DNA from 2 places in the Parabacteroides sp. Y3-G-102 genome. Region 2 is predicted to be linked to the other one. Evidence: riboswitches for the same ligand, from Rfam matches in the RefSeq annotation. Region 2 holds a riboswitch; the other holds the start of a gene.

Region 1 (10,045 bases), on a different contig from region 2:
TCGGGCATTTCGGTTTTACGGCGAATCCGTCGGTCGTTCATTTTTTTAGAGAGTTTGGTTTGATCTTATTTGTTTACTCGGTAGGTATGCAAGTAGGCCCCGGATTTTTCTCTTCGTTTCGAAAGGGAGGGATCACGTTGAATATGCTTGCTTGCGGTATTGTTTTTCTAGGGGTGATTACTGCCTTGATTATACATTATATTACAGGCATTCCTATACCGACAATGGTAGGTATCTTATCCGGAGCAGTGACGAATACACCGGGATTGGGCGCTGCTCAACAGGCTTATTCAGATATGACGGGGATCTCGGATGAAACGATCGCTTTAGGATATGCGGTTGCCTATCCGTTAGGTGTGATCGGCATTATCTTGTCGATGATTTTTATCCGTTATGTTTTCCGTATCTCTTTTGCGAAGGAGACGGAACAATTGGAAGAAGAGACGGATACGGAATCGGGAGGAGAGGCTGTACCTATCTCTTTGGTGGTGAAGAATCCGGCGATTTTTGGTCGTAGCGTAAGTGAGCTATCTAAATTGTTGGAACACCGTGAATTTGTTATTTCCCGTATTTTACGTAACGATACGAATCGGATAGAGATCGTGGCGGGGAACACGGTATTGAATGGGGATGATAAGATTTTTGTTATTACCGCAGAGCATGACGTGGAGGCGATAAAGACTTTTATCGGTCAAGAAATACAGATGGATCGTAAGCAATGGATTCCGGCGGAAAGCCAGTTTATCAGCCGGCGTATTTTGGTTACCCGGTCTGAAATCAACGGTAAGCAATTAGGGGCTTTGCAGTTACGCCGTTTACATGGAATTAACGTGACTCGGATCAATCGTGCGGGGCTGGAGTTGGTAGCTACTCCTAATCTGGTCTTGCAAATAGGCGACCGGGTGACAGTGGTCGGTAGTGAATTGGCGGTGGAGAAAGTTGCCGAGACGCTGGGTAATTCAATGAAACGCTTGAATGAACCTAATTTGGTGACTATTTTTGTTGGTATAGTTTTGGGTATTATCGTGGGAAGTCTTCCTATTAGTTTTCCGGGTATTCCTCAACCGGTGAAATTAGGATTAGCGGGAGGTCCGTTGATCGTTGCGATATTGATAAGCCGGTTCGGTTATCGTTATAAATTGGTTACTTATACCACGCAAAGTTCTAATTTACTATTGAGGGAATTAGGAATCACGTTGTTTCTCGCCTGCGTGGGATTGAGTGCGGGTGAAGGTTTTGTCGATACGATAGTCAATAAGGGTGGTGTAGCTTGGATCGGTTATGGTTTTATAATAACGTTATTGCCTCTACTGATTATCGGTTGTGTGGGAAGGTATTTTTATAAACTGAATTATTTTACGTTGATGGGATTGATTGCGGGAAGTACGACCGATCCTCCTGCGTTAGCCTATTCCAATATGGCGGCAGGAAATGATGCGCCGGCGGTTGGATATGCGACGGTTTATCCATTGACCATGTTTTTGCGTGTGTTGACCGCACAGTTAATGATATTATTCTTTTATACATAGAATAAATATTTTGTTGTTAGTAATGTTTAGAAAAGTGTAAACTCCCTAGCCTTCCGCCGAAGTGATTCGCCGGGGGGCTTTTTTGTTGCTAATCAAAAAGTAAACATGTATCTTTGCGGCCAATCAAGGTGTAGATGTTATCGATTCCGATAATAATCAGTAAAAGGGAATCCGGTGCGAGTCCGGAGCTGTACCCGTAGCTGTAAGTCCTTGGAGCCCCGGCAAATCTTGTTGCCACTGCCTATCGGATAGGCGGGAAGGTAGCCGACAGAGGGTGGACGAGCCAGAAAACCTGCCATGATTTTGTTATGCGACGTTTCGGGTGAAGACGTTGGTAAATCTAAATGTTGCTATGCGAGATTTATATCTTATAAGATGCCTATGCGTTTTTAGCGCATGGTTATTCTCTTTGGGTGTCGCTTACGGTCAACAGATCGATACGACGGCCTATCACGAGCTTTCCGGGGTGGAAGTGGTGGAGAAGGTACGTCCGTCGGTCACCCGTGAAGGTACGCCTTTGCAAATTATGGACCGGGCGGGAATCGATCGCTTGGGAGTACAAGACCTATCCGAGGCCGTGAAACGCTTCTCGGGAGTTACGGTACAGGATTATGGGGGGATCGGAGGATTGAAAACGGTCTCGGTACGTAGCTTGGGGGCGAAGCATACCGCCGTCAGTTACGATGGGGTGACGATTACGGACGCGCAAAGCGGGCAAGTCGATATCAGCCGTTTCTCGTTGGATAATGTGGAGATGGTTTCCTTGTCAATCGGGCAGTCGGATGACATTTTCCAAACGGCAAGGGTGTATGCTTCGGCAGGCGCCTTGAATATACAAACCGGAAAGCCCACGTTTAAAGACAAATCGTTTCATACTTATCTTAAGGTTAAGGGAGGTTCCTTCGGGCTTTTTAATCCTGTGCTGCATTATGATCAAAAATTAGGAAAGCGTTGGAGCGCATCCTTACATGGTGATTTCGTGCGTGCGGATGGACAATATCCCTATACATTAATTAATGGGGAATTGGAAACGAGAGAGAAGCGAAGAAATAGCGATATCCATTCTTTCCATTTGGAAGGTAATCTATTCGGCGATTTTGGAAGGGGAGGCGAACTTTCCTTTAAGGCGTACTATTTTGATTCGGAGCGGGGGCTTCCCGGTTCTGTTAATTTATATAACAAGAACACTTCTGAACGATTATGGGATAATAACTTTTTCGTGCAATCGGGGTATAAGAATGTTCTTAATGAGAAATTTACGCTACGGGCCATGGCTAAGTATAATTATGCTTTTACTCGTTATTTAGATATAAATGATAAATATGCTGCGGGCGAACAAGTCGATTTGAATACACAGAATGAGTATTATGGCTCTGTAGGTTTGCTGTATACTCCTATAAAGTATGTATCGGCGACGTTGACTACGGATTTAACTCGCTCTATGCTGGACAATAATTTTGTGAACGGCCCTAATCCAAAGCGAATGGCCTCTCAATCAGTACTAGCGGTGCAATATAAGAACAGTCGATTCACGGCTACCGCTAGTTTATTGGGAACATATATCACTGATAAAGTGGAGCAAGGGGAAAAACCGGATGATAAGAGGCGTTTATCCCCGGCTGTAAGTTTGTCTTGGCGGCCATTCTCGGAAAGTACTTTGCGGATACGTGCCTCTTACAAAGATATATTCCGGGTTCCTACATTTACGGACTTGTATTACCTCCGTATGGGAAATACAAATTTGAAACCGGAAGAAACTTCCCAATATAATGTAGGGGTAACATGGAGTTCTTCCTGTGGGGATTGGCTGCGGCATTTCAGTATTTCGGCGGATGGATATTATAATACGGTGAAAGATAAGATCGTGGCTTTACCTACCATGTATGTTTGGAAGATGATGAATATGGGCGAAGTGGATATTAAAGGGGTAGATGTAAATTTATCTACACAATTCCGATTGCCCTTACGAATGAGCTTGCTTTTGGCTTCCACTTATTCTTTTCAATACGCGGTTGATGTGACAGATCCGGAAGCTAAGAATTATAAGGATCAGATTCCTTATACACCTCGTCATTCTGGCACGGTTTCCGTAACCTTGGAAAATCCATGGGTAAATGTCTCTTATATACTGACTGCGGTTGGTGATCGTTATGCATTGCCGCAAAATATAGATCGGAACAGGATTGATTCTTATATAGAACAGAGTATTTCTATAAATCGAGATTTTCGTTTTCGATATTTCGGTTTGCGTTTGCAAGGTGAATTGTTAAATCTTGCGAACGTGAATTATGATGTTATTCAGTATTATCCCATGCCGGGCCGTTCTTGGCGTTTAAGTATTTGTTTATCCTATTAGTAAACTATAAAAGTAAAGTAATGAAAAAGAAGAATTTAGTTTGTGTCTCTGCCTTGTGTGCATTGATGTCTTTCTCGTTTGTCAGCTGTGATGATGACAATGAGCCTTCACTGAACATACCAAATGTATCTGTAACTAATGTCAGTTTTACGGATGAGAATCCGGAAGCTTTAAAAGTTAGCGGAACCTTAAATTGGACAGCTCCGTCTTCTGTTGACAATGTAACAAAGTACGTGATTTATGGTTCCTCTGATGGAACCGCTAAAGATATGAAAATTGCGGAGGTAGAAGTTGGAACACATTCATATGCTATTACGGATGTCGTAAATATAGGCTATTTATTAGTTATAGCCGCAAATGCGGAAGGTGAGTCTTCTGTTTATGCTTCCGTAAGAGTTATTGATTTTGTGAAGGATAGTTCTTTCATGGCTTTATATTTCTTGAATTCGGGCAATATGGGAAATAACAACTCTTCTTTATATATGTACGACATAGAAAAGGATGAGGTTGTCCCCGATTATTTCTTGGCTCAAAATGGCAGGGGGCTGGGAGATACGGCACAGGATATGATCGTGTATGGCGATAAGATGTATATCGCGGTATATGGAGAGTCTACGATAGAAGTGACAGATCTGAAGGCAAAATCCATTAAGCAAGTCAAGACAGAGGGGCAGCCCCGTTATATGGTATCAGAGGGTGGAAAAGTCTATATTAGCTATTATAATGGATATGTCGCTCGTTTGGATACCGCATCCTTGGAGGTTGAGGCGAAAGTAAAGGTCGGACGGAATCCGGAACAATTGGCGGTATCTTCTAATAAATTGTTTGTCTCAAACTCCGGAGGTATGGATTACAGTACCGAGGTTGGGTATGATAAAACGGTATCAGTGGTTGATCTGTCTACTTTTACAGAGATAAAGAAGTTGGATGTAGTATTGAATCCCACACGGATACAGGCGGATGAGCAAGGAAATGTATATGTGGTTTCTATGGGTAACTATGCGGATATACCCAATACGGTACAAAAGATAAATACGGAGACTTATGAGGTTACTTCCCTTACGAATTGTCCAAACGCAACGGAGATGGCCTATGAGGATGGCAAGCTATTTCTGTTCTATGCGCAATGGGGAATGTCTAGCCCTGCATTTTTAACATTTGATACAAAGAGCCAATCTGCGGGAACGAGCTTTATTACAGATGGAACCTCAATACAATCCCCTTATTCAATCAGTGCCGTGGGTGGAAATGTCTATGTCGCAGAGTCTGATTATAAGAATAATGGCGATATCTATTGTTTCGGAGGTGACGGTAAATTGTTCAAGAAGTTTGAGGCCGGTTTAAATCCCATGAAAGTAGTCCTCGCTCAAAAAGATAATATCTAATGCGATTACTGATTCTCTTAGGGTTCGCTTTCTGGATGGTGGCATGTACGCCATCCGGAAAGCAAACTTCTTCCAAGGAAGCTCTTTCCTCTGATAGTATTCAATATGCCCAAGGTTTCACGGTTCAGCGCTTTGATACCTATATAATGGTGGAAGTTCGTGATCCGTGGGATAGCACCCGTCTGCTTCAACGCTATTTATTGGTAGACCGGACAAAGTCGGTTCCCGGCGGATTACCCAAAGGGACGATCGTGAAGGTCCCGGTAAAAGATATTGTGATTTATACTTCTGTCCATGCGGCTATTATTGATCAACTGCACGAAACCGATAAGGTTATAGGCGTTTGTGAGCCTCGTTATATGGATACTCCTGCCATACAAGAGGGTATACAGGCCGGAAGAATCGCTGATTTAGGTGAGGCTACCTCTCCGAATATAGAGAAAATGATAGAGATCGGCGCGGAACTCGTGATAGCTTCCCCATTCCAGAACAGTAGTTATGGGCCTGTCGAGAAGATAGGGATACCCATTATCGAAGGAGCCGACTATATGGAGGCATTTCCTTTGGGGCGTACGGAGTGGATTCGCTTTTATGGTTTGCTATTCGGAAAGGAAGAGATGGCCGATTCTATATTTAAAGAAACAGAGCAAGCCTATTTGTCTCTAAAGGACTTAACCGCAAATATAGATAATCGTCCTACTGTTTTGTCGGAGAAAAAGTTCGGCTCTTCGTGGTATGTACCATCCGGAGATAGTTATATGGCTCATCTTATCGAGGACGCCGGAGCTGATTATATGTTTAAGGATTTACCGGGTGCCGGAAGTACCCCCTTAGCGTTTGAGACCGTGTTTGATAAAGCGATCCATGCGGATATTTGGCTTGTTAAATATAATCAGTCTTCTGAGATGACCTATAACGATTTACGCTCCGAATATACTCCTTACGAGAATTTCGACGCTTTTAAAAAAAAACGGATTTATACCTGTAATACAGGTGCAGTTCCTTATTACGAGGAATTCCCTATACATCCGGAATATTTATTGAAAGATTTAATCTGGATTTTCCATCCGGAGCTAGTATTCGGGTATTCTCCCCGTTATTTTAGAGAAATGCCCTGATTGTCTTAAAGGTTTCATATCTTTGTTGAAATGTCGTTTCTAGACAAATAAAGGTATTAGACTATGAAGATAAAAAAGGTATATGCTGATGCTTTAACTACATTAGCGAAGGGAACAGATGCCGGGATTTACAGGTTGAATCCCAAACGAGTTGAAATCGTGAGTCGTGAGCAAGATGTAAAACGTGTTCTTGCTGAATGTGAGAAGACTGGTAAATCTGTAACCTTTAAAGCTGGGGGGACCTCTTTATCCGGCCAGACTATTACAGATTCTGTATTGATGGAAATCAGTCCTGACTATGGAAAGGTTAAGATTTCAGGAGATGGGAGTTTGGCTAAATTCCCTTGTGGTATAACTGGAGAAGAGGCGAACCGCTGGTTGAAACCTTATGGCCGTAAGCTAGGGCCTAGCCCTGCCTCCATCAAATCCGCACGTATCGGCGGGATCGTAGCGAATAACTCGAGTGGTTCTAGCTATGGTATTATCCATAACTCCTATAATACGGTCCGGGATATGGAGATTATCTTTGCGGATGGAGCCTTTTTGGATACTTCTTCGTTAGCGAGTCGCAGGGATTTCATGCAAACGCATATAGGCTTATTGGAGAAGTTGATGAATTTCCGTTTGGAGATCTTGTTGAATCCGGACATGGAAGACCGGATTCTATCTAAATATGAGTTGAAGAATACATGCGGTTATGGAATGAACTCTTTCTTGGATTATACCGATCCATACGATATACTCATGCATTTAATGGTTGGCTCGGAAGGAACCTTAGGGTTTATTTCTTCGGTTACTTTCGAGACAGTCCCCGATGAGGCTTTAAAAGCTTCCGCCTTGATTTATTTCCCCTCTTTGATGGAGGCGTGCAGAGCCATAGCCCCGTTACGCCAATGCAAAGTGTCCGCCGCCGAGTTGATGGATAGAAACGCCTTACATGCGGTAGAGGATGAACCGGGGATGCCGGAGATATTACATTCTTTACCCGAGGATGCGGTAGCGTTGCTGATCGACACGTCTTCTAATTCGGAAGAAGAACTTCAAATCCAATTCCGGGATATAGAGGAGCGGCTAGCAGATATACAGACCTTATATCCGGTATCATTTACGACCGATCCGAAGCTTTACGCTACTTATTGGCGGGTACGAAACGGTTTATTTACTTCCGCTGCGGGAAGACGGCCACGGGGGACGGTATCTATTATTGAAGATATTGCTTTCCGGGAAGAGGTTTTAGGAGAGGCTTTGGAACAAGTGCGTGGGGTCTTGTCGGATTATGGATACGGAAATGCGGTGATGTGGGGACATTTATTGGATGGAAACGTTCATTTCACGATTTTTCCGGATATAAACGCACAGGAAGGTATCGATCATTACGCTTCTTTTATGCGTAGCCTTGTAGATGTGGTACTTTACTACGACGGTAGCTTGAAAGCGGAGCATGGCACGGGACGAAATATGGCTCCATTTGTTAAAGATGAATGGGGTGAGGAGATTTATGAGTTGATGTGGAAGATCAAAAGGCTCTTTGACCCGGAAAATATATTAAATCCGGGTGTCCTTTTAAATCGGGACCCGGATGTGTTTATAAAGAACTTAAAGCAAATACCGTTGGCGAATGAGCTGATCGATAAATGCATCGAGTGTGGTTTTTGTGAGATACAATGTCCGTCAAGGCATGTGACATTGACACCCCGGCAACGTATCGTGATCTATAGGGAATTATCGGCTTTGGCGGAACAGGGGGAAACAAACTCTAAGCGATATAAAGAACTCAAGAAAGCCTTTAACTATAAAGGTAACGCTACCTGCGCTACCGATGGCCTATGTGCTACGGCATGTCCGGTTGGCATTAATACCGGTTTATTGATCAAAGAGTTACGGTGGAAAGAGAATGGTGTCTTGGCGAATGCTATCGCTTCGGGCATCGCCGGGAATATGGGAACCGTAACGGGTATGCTTCGTCCTTTGCTTAAGCTGCCCCATGTGCTTTCAAAGCTGGTGGGGTATAACGCATTCGAGAGATTTGCCTCTTTCTTGTTTAGGGCTTCCGCTCATAAATTCCCGCTTTGGACTCGGCATACACCTTCTGGCGCGTCAAAGTTCAAGGAACTGACGGGTGTAGAGAATGGGATGGAAATGGTTTATTTCCCGTCTTGTATTACCCGTACGATGGGAGCTTCAGCTGATTATGAAGATGTGGATTTTGTAAGTGTAACGGAACAAATAATCGCTTTATTGACAAGAGCGGACTTTACGATTCGTTATCCTGAGAATCTAAGTAAGCTTTGTTGCGGCATGGCTTTTAGCAGTAAAGGGTTCCGGAAGCAAGCGGCGCAGAAGGCGGAGGAATTGAATGAGGCTCTTTTGCGGGCGAGCGATAACGGCCGCTTGCCTATTTTGTGTGACATGAGCCCTTGCTTGCTGCATATGAGGGAAACCTTGGATAAACGTTTACGATTATATGAACCTGTGGAGTTTATCTATGACTTTATGCGTGATCGTCTGAACTTTACTAAGTTGCCGGTTACGGTAGCGGTACACTCTACTTGTAGTACAACGAAGATGGGAGTACAAGACAAGCTGGTGGAACTGGCGGGCTTATGCGCGAACCGGGTGGTCTCTCCCGCTCAAGTTACTTGTTGCGGTTGGGCGGGCGATCGTGGTTTCTTCTATCCGGAACTAAACGCTTCCGGTCTTCATTACTTGAAACCGAACTTGCATGGGGCGACGGAAGGATATAGCAATAGCCGTACGTGCGAGATCGGTTTGACGATGAATAGTGGGATATCCTATAAATCGATCGTCTATTTAGTGGAAAAGGCTACTCGTTAAAAATCAAAAACCCCGGTTTCGTACAACTGAAACCCGGGGCTTTGTAGTTTGGCATTCGAAATTATAGGGAGTTTTATTTCATAGATTTTTTTTATTCATATTATGCGTAACCGTTAAGCATTCCGTTGAAATACATCGGTTTTAAAATATATACCTTTAAGATCCAAGCAAGCCATTGCTCTTTTGATGTATCGATCATCGAGAATGGGAATGAAATGTCTGGTTTCTTTTCGTAGTCAAACTCACAAAGCAACACATGACCGTAATCCGTGACGATCGGGCAAGCGGCATAACCGTTGTATTTCTCGGTCGGCTCTTTGCCTTCCATGAGCGCGATCAGGTTCTTGGCGGCGATAGGTACTTGCTTACGGATAGCGGCAGATGTTTTACTGGTCGGGATACCGGCTACATCACCCAGAGAAACGATGTTCTGGTATTTCTTATGTACCAAGGTCTCTTTATCGACCATTACCCATGCGTCCGCGGCCAATTTACCTTCTGTCCAACCTAATCCGGCATCACGAACGAAATCAGGAGCGGACATAGGCGGGGTGAAGTGTAAGAAATCGTAATCCTCTACGAACGGCGTTACGATCTTTTCTTCGCCTTTTGTCTCTATCTTCTCAAAATGTACTTGCTTCGCGGATGTGTCTACACCTTTTACACGTACATTCAAGTTAATAGGTATGTTACGTTCATTATATATTTCTAGCAAGCGAGGTGTGAAATACGGGATATCGTATAGCTCCTTCGATGCGGTAAAATAATTCAATTGCAGTTTGTCGCGAGTCCCTTGTTTCCTTGCGTAATGCTCGGATAATA
Region 2 (10,045 bases):
CAGGAGAAAAGGATGGAGACCGAAAGGTCTTTAAATTCCGTATTAATTAATAATTAAATTCATTTGCATGAAAAGAACACTTTACTTAAGTATGGTTTGCTTACTATCGGCCTTTTCGGCTGTGGGGCAAATCGGTTTGCGGGGGCTGAATCCGATAGAGAAGCAGAAACTGCAATTGCCTGAACTTCCGGCTTCGCAAAGCCGAGTCACGCTACTACGTTCAAGTGAAAACGTAGATTATACACAGGGAGTTTTTATTTTGAACGAGGACTGGTTTGGTCATAACAACAGTACTATTAATTTTATGACTTCTTCTGGTGATTTTGCTTATAGGATTTTCCAGACAGCAAACCCTGGTAAAGAATTAGGTTGTACATCTCAGTTTGGTACTATTTTTGGAGATAATATGTTTATTACTTCTAAACAGCCAAAGGATGGTGGAGCCAGTATTGAAGGAGGTCGCCTGAATGTGGTGGATGCCAAGACAATGAAAGTGAAAGCTCAATTTACGGATATAGGCGGAGGCGATGGGCGTGCTTTTTTAGGCGTGAATGACTCTGTTGGCTATATTGGCGCTTCAAACGGTATTTTTTTGTTTGATATAAAGAACTTGACGGTTGGAGATCAATTGAAAGGTGCCTCAAATTCCGGGGGACTTTATAATGGTCAAGTAGGAATGATGGTCCGAACAAAAACATATGTGTTTGCAGTTCAGCAAAGCAAAGGCGTTTTAGTGATAGATCCTCTAAAACATGAGATTATCAAATTGATAGAAGGAAGTTTCAGCACTTTGACACAAAGTAAGGATGGCAGTGTTTGGGTAGGTGCTGGATCACGCCTGTTATGTATTGATCCGGAGACTTTGGAAGAAACTTATCTATCATTACCCGATGGCTTGACTATTCCGGATTCATGGTATGCTTGGACTGCGGGTGTTCTTTGTGCAAGTACGCAAGAAAATGCTATTTATTGGACAAAGGGAGGTGGTTTTAGCAGTGGTAATGAGATTTATCGTTATGAGATCGGTAATCCTTCTTCTATGGATAAACCATTTTATACCATTCCGGAGAAGGGACGCGTATTGTATGTGGGTGCCGGTTTACGTGTAAGTCCAGATGACAAATTGTATATTTCCGCTTTTGAGAATTTTGGCTCTATAAACTATTGGCAATATGTTGTAGATGCTAAAACTGGCCGTCAATTAGGGTGTTATCCGCTAGAACCCAGCTATTGGTTCCCTGCCATGCATATCTTCCCTGATAATGAGGCTCCGGTTGTTAAAGATTTTACTTCGATAGAGGCTGGTATTAATGATGCGCCTATAACTGTATCTTTAAAAGATATGGCTACGGATAAAGACAATATAGCTGAAGCTATCTATAAATCCGTTAAATCAGTATCGAATGAGAGTCTGTTATCTGCATCTATCTTAGGTGATAATCTGACTCTAACATTGAAGCCGGATCAAACAGGAGAAGCTACCGTCTCCGTTAATTTCGATTCGAATGGAAAAATTGTCACAAAGGATTTGAAAGTGACGGTGAAAGGAAAAGCAGTTTATTTAGATAAGCATGAGTTATCTCAGAATGTGGGTGAAAAATCCACATTAAAGGTGACTGTTCCCGAAGGTGTTTCTGCCGTATGGACTTCTTCGAACAGCAATGTGGCGAGTGTGGTAAATGGAGAAATAACCGCTGTTGCTCAAGGTTCTGCCAAAATTATCGTGTCAGCAGGTAATGAGAAGGACACTTGTCTTGTAAATGTTTCTCTTTCAGTCCAAAGTTTGACTTTAGATGTCGAGAGTGATACGACCCGTGTACAGCGTGATGGTACACTCCAGTTAAAAGTTAAATTACATCCTGAAGGAGCGGTTCTACCTGAATTGCTTTGGAACTCCTCGAACACAAAGGTCGCTCATGTGAATAATAAGGGATTGGTTACGGCTTTTGCGGATGGACTAGCTGTTATTAAGGTTATGAGTGCAGATTCATCCAAAATGGATAGCTGTGTTATCAAGGTTCTAGCCAATATTCAATCCGTGAGTTTACCGGAATCAATATCCCTAAATACGAATTCGAATGGAAAGCAACATACTTATACATTGAAACCTACGTTTATACCTGCTAAGCCTACAAATACGGTTGTTAGTTGGAAATCTTCGAATGAGGATATTGTCACGGTTTCAGAGAAAGGCTTAATTACGGCTATTAAAGCAGGTGAAGCTACCATTACGGTGACTACGGAGGATGGATCGAAAACTGCGGAATGTAAAGTGAATTGTGTACAATGGCCGGATGCGGTTAAATTGGATTTGACATTTGTTTCTATGAAACCGGGTAACACGCAGCAATTGACGATAACGACAACACCAGATTCGATAGGTGCCGTACCAATGAAGTATGTTTCTGATACGCCGGATGTTGTTACGGTTGATAAGAATGGTGTATTGACCGCAAAAAAATATGGTGAGGCAATCATTACGGTGTCTCCGTTAAGTGGTGCGGATGTAAAAGCGACTTGTAAAGTTGCGGTTGAGATTCCTGTAACGAGCATCCAATTGGATAAAGATACGATTTGCCAGAAACCGAACACTTTCGCTCAATTGACCGCAACTATTAATCCGGGGGATGCTACATTCCAAGAACTGACATGGAAGTCTACCAGTATGAGCCCCGTGCGCGTGTCTAGCGATGGCAAGGTTTCTTTCGTTCGTCCGGGTAAATCAAATGTCGTCGTTACTTCAAAATACGGAGGAATAACCGATACTTGCGTAATAATCGTTGATTCAATCCATGTGGAATCTTTTGAATTAAAACAGCATGAGATGACAATCGATATCTCGAAGTCTGGTCGCTTAGAATGGATTTATGCGCCTGATGACGCATCTCAGACAATGCCCGATATAACGGCCGCTGATGAAGATATATTATATATTTATTATGATGGACGTATTCGTGGAGAAAAGGCGGGCTCTACTTGGGTCTATGCGAATATGGAAAATGGCAAGTTTGTCGATTCTTGTTTAGTCCATGTCGTATGTGATATAGATACTGTAACGTTGAATAAGAATCAAGCTACGATAGAACTAGGTCGTACGATAACGTTAACTCCGACAGTTAAAGTAAAACCAACCGTAGAGAATCCGGAAGAAGTGGATCAAACAGTTTATTGGAAAAGTGATAATAAGGAGATCGCTACCGTTGTGGACGGTGTAGTGACCGCTATTTCAGGAGGTTCTACTCGCATTTGGGTATATACGAATTACGGAGATATTCCTGCCTATTGTGATGTCACGGTAGTTCCGGTTACGGAGGCTCCTTCCTCTTCAGTTACAGGGGTTTCTTTAAATGCTTCTTCTTTGTCTTTAGATAAGGGCGAGACGGCTGTTTTAGCTGCGATTGTCACTCCTTCAAATGCGGAAAATAAATCCGTGTCATGGAGTAGCTCGGATATTACTGTTGCTTCTGTAGCCGACGATGGTACGGTTACCGCCGGAATTGCCGGTGTCGTTACGATAACCGTAACAACGGATGACGGTGGTTATACGGCCACTTGCGAGGTTACGGTAACCGACCCAGACTTGGATAAACCTGTGGTTGAGGCCGCTGATTCCACGGCTACGCTGACCTTCCCGAAAGTGCCAGAGGCTACCTTCTATGAGGTCTCCGTATACAAATATGTGAATGAGGTTCCCGTATTGTTTGGTGTTTACACGATGGATGCGGACGGGAATATCCTCACCAGCTTGCGAAGCGATCTGCGTTTAGGTACTCCGGATAAGATCGCTATATCCTTGCGGGATTTGGATGAAGATTCTGATTATATCGTGAAAATTACGGCTGTTAAAGAGAAAGACGGAAAGAAAGAGGTGGTAGGCACATTCTATAGTGAACCGTTCTCTACCTCTTCCGGGACGGTCAGCAATGAGACGATAGGTGCGGGTGAGGCCCGTATCTATTATTACGCCGGCTATCTGCATTTGAATAATCTGGAAGGCTATCGTTGCTATATCGTAGGATTCAACGGTACGGTATTGGATGCTTTTGAGGTGACCGATTTGAATGAGAGCCGTTTGATGAGTTTTTCCAAAGGATCTTATATCATCACTGCCATCAATGGCAATGATCGGATAACGAGGAAGTTCGTAATCAAGTAATATCGAAACAAGGTGAAGGAGAGTCAAAAGGCTCTCCTTCCTATCGTTATAACAATGTGATATGAATGACATTTTAAATTAATTAGCTTATGAGAAAATTTTGTTGTTTATTTCTATCTTAGTACCCCGTTATTGAGCAATTTTAAGCATGAAAAGATTCATAGTTCCCGCATTGCCGGACGAAACCTCTGAGGAAGAGGATGTTTACGAGCTAACGCATATCGATCACTTGTTTATAAGAGACCGGATCGAGATTCCGGGATTCAGTAATTACGAGACGTTAAAATGTGACTTTCATACCCATACGGTATTCTCCGACGGCTTGGTATGGCCCGATGCCCGGATATATGAGGCTTGGCAGGAGGGATTGGATGCGATAGCGATTACTGACCATATCGAGCACCGGATCAACAAGGTTATTTTGAAAGGAGATTTAAACGAATCTTACAAAATCGCTAAAAAAGCTGCTGACGACATGGACTTTATCGTGATTCCCGGAGCGGAAATAACACGTTCCAAGCCCTTGGGACACCTAAACGCCTTGTTTGTACAAGATGTCAATCTTATGGAGAAAGAAAATCCTGTGGAATCTATTGCCGAGGCAAAAAGGCAAGGGGCATTTATTGTGTGGAATCATCCCGGCTGGCCGAATCATAAGGCCACTTTATATCCCATACATGAAAAACTGATTCAAGAGAACATGATCGATGGTATAGAAGTCATGTCTTACAAGGACTTTTACCCGATTGCATTAGAATGGTGTTCCGGTTTTAAGAAAGCGTTTATGGCAAGTAGCGACGCTCATTGTGTTCTTTCCGGGATATACAGGAAAGGACTACGTCCCCTGACGCTGGTATTCTCGGAAGAAAGAAGTGAGAAAAGGATACGGGAGGCATTGTTCGCCGGTCGTACGGCCGCGTTATTCGATGGGAAAATCGCGGGAGAAGAAAAATACTTGGCCCCATTGGTCAAGGCCTGTATCCGGGTTAAGCGAATGAGGAATACGTGTTTGGAGGTAACCAATATATCTGATATTCCTTTCATTATATATTGCGAAAACAATTTATACCTGCTCCCGGAAAGAAAAACGATTATAATGATGAATCCTAAGGAAAATAGTTGGATAATGAAAAACTGTTTTATCGGCAGGAATAAGAACCTATCGATTTATTTCGATGATTTTTCGGTATGAGTCAATTTTCATCCAGCTCAGAGACCGGGCCCTAATGCGGCATATTACGTCTCTACAACTAGATATAAATTTCTCGGAAGGGCTAAACTTTTCGATCCGTAATTTCTCTAGTGCTTCCGACAATCCTCTGGCGGTAGCACGCTCATCGATCTCCCCTGTTTTCATCCGAACTGATCATGTGGGTATCTATATTAAATCGGATTACTATTGATAGTAACCGCATTTTTTATGGATAGTAGTCGGTATTTCCCTCGTCCTTATTTTTTAATTTATACAATATGCAGTATAGTCAAAAAAAAGCATTTAATAATATTGTGTATATTTTGAATTGTTTTTTATAAATTTGCTGCCGTATTGGTTCGCCTACTTTATTCAGGGTACGGCGATTAAAAGGGAATCAGGTGAGAAACCTGGACAGTCCCGCTGCTGTAAGCTCCAAAAAAGCTTTAGACATCAACTCATTGCCACTGTTTCCGGAAGGAACGGGAAGGAAGTTCTAAAGTGGAGTAAGTCAGAAGACCTGCCAATGCCGGATAACCGCCGCGATTTTACGCTACCGGGGTTTAGCGTAGGATTCAAAAAGGGGAAATATACGAAGTGAATATTGCTTTACATGAAGGATTGATCGGGTGAATCGTGACTTAGTACCTCCCGGACTATGGAAATATTCATGATTATTTGATCTTTCTTTTATATTCCCTCTTGATCGTTTTTTGGAGTTTTACATTTAATATAAAAGCTTATGAGAAAAATTCTATCTCTTTTCTTTGTAATGGCTTTGTGTGTAGTAGGTCTTTCGGCGCAAGGATTGGTTCAAGGGCAACCACATCCCTCGGCTCCGAATGTGCTGGCGAAAACAAAGTCCCAGTTAAGGGCTGACGCCAGCTTTTCTTTTGACGACATCCAGTTTTGGGTAGGAAGCGGCAGCAAGAGAGCCGCTTTAGTGATCGAATGGCATGATGGGAATCGACCGGATGCTATGGTTTGGGGATATCGCTGGGATGGCGAGGCTACCGGACACGATATGATCGTGGCGATAGCGAAGGCCGATCAGAAACTTCTTTTATTAACCCAATATACGGGTTGGATGGGTTATACGATCGATGGTATTGGATATGGGGATAATCTGGACGTCCGATATGATTTGGATGTGGCCAAGAATGAACCGAATAATGCTTTCAAATTTGAACCTCCCATTACGAATCCTTTGTTGGGGCAGACTGGTTTTCCTGAAAATCCGGCGGGGGACGTAGCGGCGGCTATTCGACAAGGCGTACAAACCGGGGTTATCTATCACCCGATAAATGCGGAAAGATATGGATATCCATCTTATGACTATGACCATTGGAGTTGTAGCAATGGCATTCATTGGCAAGCCGGTTGGTATTATGGTTATTGGAGTTATTTTGTGAGAAGTAGTCAAACCTCGAATTTTAGTTATTCAGGTTTAGGTGCTACAAGCCGTGTATTGACGGATGGTTGTTGGGATGCGTGGAGTTGGAATGGAAATATGAATACATCAGAAGGAACTCAGCCCGGAGATGTCTTTGTCGCAGCGACAATACCCTCTGGAGGTGGAGGGGATGAACCCGAGATCCCGGTGATACACGTAACATCCATTTCTCTCAATAAGTCTTCTTTGCGTTTACAAGCAGGAGCAAATGCAATCCTTGCAGCTAGTATCTCTCCTGTAAACGCTGATAATAAGCAGGTTACTTGGAGTAGTTCCGATACAGGTATAGCAACGGTAGAAGATGGGGTCGTAACAGGTGCCAAGCCCGGTGTGGTGAAAATAACAGCCCGATCGGTAGATGGCGGATATACCGCTGTTTGCGAGGTGACGGTAACGGAGACGGTTACTCCTGAGATCGATTTTGAAGGGACCGGGGCGGTTATCTCATTCCCTAAAGTGGAGGAAGCCACCTCCTATGAGGTTCGTGTCTACAGATATGAGAATGGAAGTTATAAAAAGATAGGCACTTACGTAGCGGATGCGGAAGGCAATATCATTACTGAACTACTGACGAAAGGCTTACGGGCTACTTCCGGCACTATATCCGTCCCACTGAAGAACCTAGGGAGGGATGACGCTTATCGGATAGAGATCCAAGTCATGAATGGCTTGGACGTGATCGATACCTATATGGTAGAAAAATCTTCTGATCCGGTGAGCAATGAGACTATGGCTCCCGTTATCCCAAAGGTTTCCTATCAGAATGGAGCGTTGCGCTTTGAGCATTTAGCCGGATATCAAATCTATTTAATGCAGATAAACGGGAAAATGTTGGAACGTTTTGTGATTCAAGTTCGGGAGGAACTTCATCCAATATCTCTTCCATCCGGGAATTATCTACTGATAGGCGAAAAGGATGGCGATAAAAAGACATTTAAAATTCATATTACTCAATAATTAAATTTATTAACATGAGACGAACACTTTACTTAAGTATGGTCTGTTTGCTATCGGCTCTGTTGGTAGTAGGCCAAACCGGTTCGCGGGATCTGAATCCGATAGAGAAACAGAAATTGCAATTACCTGAATTACCCGGTTCGCAGGCACGAGCCTCGATGCTTCGATCCAATGAAAGCGTGGATTACACGAAAGGTACCTTTATCGTAAACGAAGATTGGTACGGGCACCAAAACAGTTCGGTGAACTTCCTGTCGGATGATGGGACTTGGACATATAACGCGTTCCAAAGAGAGAATCCGGGACATGAATTGGGATGTACGAGCCAGTTCGGTACGATTTATGGGGATTTGTTGTATATCGTGTCCAAGCAATCAAAAGATGGTGCGGCATCTGTAGAGGGAAGTCGCTTAGCGGTAATTGACGCGAAAACGATGCAAGTGAAGAAGGAATTTCAGACGATCAACAGCGCAGGAGCTGATGGACGTTCTTTTTTAGGAGTGGATCTGACGAAAGGTTATATCGGAACGAGTAATGGTATTTATGTTTTTCATACAGGATACGATGAAAAGACCGGAAAATATGATGAAAACCAGATGTCTATCGAGGCCAGCGCAATCGGAGGAACGACGGGAATTTCTTCCAGCGATTTGTATCATTCACAGATTGGAACCATGATCCGTGTTGGAAAATATGTATTTGCGGTACATCAAACGAAAGGATTGTTGGTGATCGATCCGAAAGAAGATAAAGTTATCAATATGATATTGAAGCCCGAGGAGGATAGTAATCATGGCTTGGGCTCTATCGTGCTTTCTAAAGATGGTAATTTATGGGCTAGCGTGACATTCGAGTTAACTGGTACCGGAGCGACAATGCCTTATATGTGGAAAGTGAATCCATATACGTTAACAACGCAAAAGGTAGATATACCAACAACGGATGGTATTGAGGAGATTCCCAACTCTTGGTATGCATGGACCGCCGATGGTTTCTGTGCCAGTACGAAAGAGAATAAGATCTATTGGAAAGGACAAGGCTCCGGTAGTTGGTTCACGGGATATAAGATTTTCTGTTATGACATAGATAAGGATTCTTTTTATCAAGTATTCGACTTTACAAAGCTAGATAAAGGAGATTGGCGTCTTTATGGTACGGGATTCCGTATTGATCCGGTGGATGATAATATGTATTGTTTCCTTTATCATGAATTCTTAAACCCGGAACATGAATTAGCGGTAATTAAAACAGACGGAAGAGGGGATACGAACGGAACAATGGTAGGTCGCTATCCTTATGAGAAAGTGAATTATTGGTTCCCTGCTTTGCCTGTGTTCCCGGATAACATGGCTCCGACAATCACAGACGGTTTACCTAGCGAAATTACGTTTTCCGCTGAAAATACGAAGTATAGTAAATCAATGGATGAGATTATAGAAGATGGTGATAATATGATTTCAGCGGTTGTTACTACGATTGTGAATCCGAATCCGGAACTAATTAGTGCGGAGGTGATAAATAACACGTTGACTATTGCTCCGATCGTGGAGAGTATCCAAGAAGTGAAAGAAATTCAACTTAATTTTGAGTTTAACTCAAATGGTAAGATCGTAAATAAACAAGTTGTCGTAAAGTTGACAACTTCAACAGTAGCTCCTTTTGAGTTTAATGAAAAAGAGGTGACACTGGAAGGAAAAGAAAAAACTTTAACATTGGCTGTTACAGGATTAGCGGAAGAGACAATAGAATGGAGTAGTTCTCATCCTGAAATTGTGAGGGTTTCGGAAGATGGTACTGTCATTGGTGTCACTTATGGTACTGCGATAATTACAGCGAAGAGTAAGATACGCCCGACACTTTCTGCGAAATGTTCTGTTACTGTCAAGCGTCCAGCAATGACATTAAAGGAATCTTCTGTAGAATTATATGTTGGAGAAACAAAAGAAAGAGTGCTGACTCCTGTAGATAATAGAATAGAATTAGGAGAAAAGATAGAGTGGACTTCATCCGATGAAAATATCGTAACGGTGGAAGGAACGGCATATTATGCGAATGTTACTGCTCATTCTGCTGGTGTCGCTGAAATTATTGCGACAATTAAATCGGAAATAACCGGAGAAACTTTGTCTGTAACTAAACGTAAGGTAACGGTAGAAACATTTATACCTGTCGAAAAAATAGAATTGCGATTCGCATCTTCAGGAGAGTTGCTGCCAGAAGATGTCATAACGATGAACCTGAATGACAAGCTACAGCTTTCCGCTATTGTTAGGCCGGACAATGCCAG

Evidence for each region. Region 2 has a riboswitch for cobalamin ahead of NBH16_RS17400 (Ig-like domain-containing protein). Riboswitches for the same ligand answer to the same signal wherever they lie in the genome.
Region 1: linked by a shared signal. The riboswitch ahead of NBH16_RS16910 (TonB-dependent receptor plug domain-containing protein) and the one ahead of NBH16_RS17400 (Ig-like domain-containing protein) in region 2 are both predicted to bind cobalamin.

Annotation. Positions count from the first base shown of each region.
Region 1 is NZ_JAMOKU010000037.1:4,473-14,517, forward strand. It holds gene NBH16_RS16905 (putative transporter) at 1-1,529, shown strand, start outside; cobalamin riboswitch at 1,639-1,843, shown strand; gene NBH16_RS16910 (TonB-dependent receptor plug domain-containing protein) at 1,882-3,885, shown strand; gene NBH16_RS16915 (DUF5074 domain-containing protein) at 3,906-5,270, shown strand; gene NBH16_RS16920 (ABC transporter substrate-binding protein) at 5,270-6,388, shown strand; gene NBH16_RS16925 (FAD-binding and (Fe-S)-binding domain-containing protein) at 6,452-9,223, shown strand; gene NBH16_RS16930 (NAD(P)/FAD-dependent oxidoreductase) at 9,324-10,045, opposite strand, start outside.
Region 2 is NZ_JAMOKU010000039.1:8,831-18,875, forward strand. It holds gene NBH16_RS17385 (Ig-like domain-containing protein) at 1-50, shown strand, start outside; gene NBH16_RS17390 (DUF5074 domain-containing protein) at 68-4,156, shown strand; gene NBH16_RS17395 (PHP domain-containing protein) at 4,305-5,348, shown strand; cobalamin riboswitch at 5,687-5,890, shown strand; gene NBH16_RS17400 (Ig-like domain-containing protein) at 6,091-7,758, shown strand; gene NBH16_RS17405 (Ig-like domain-containing protein) at 7,773-10,045, shown strand, end outside.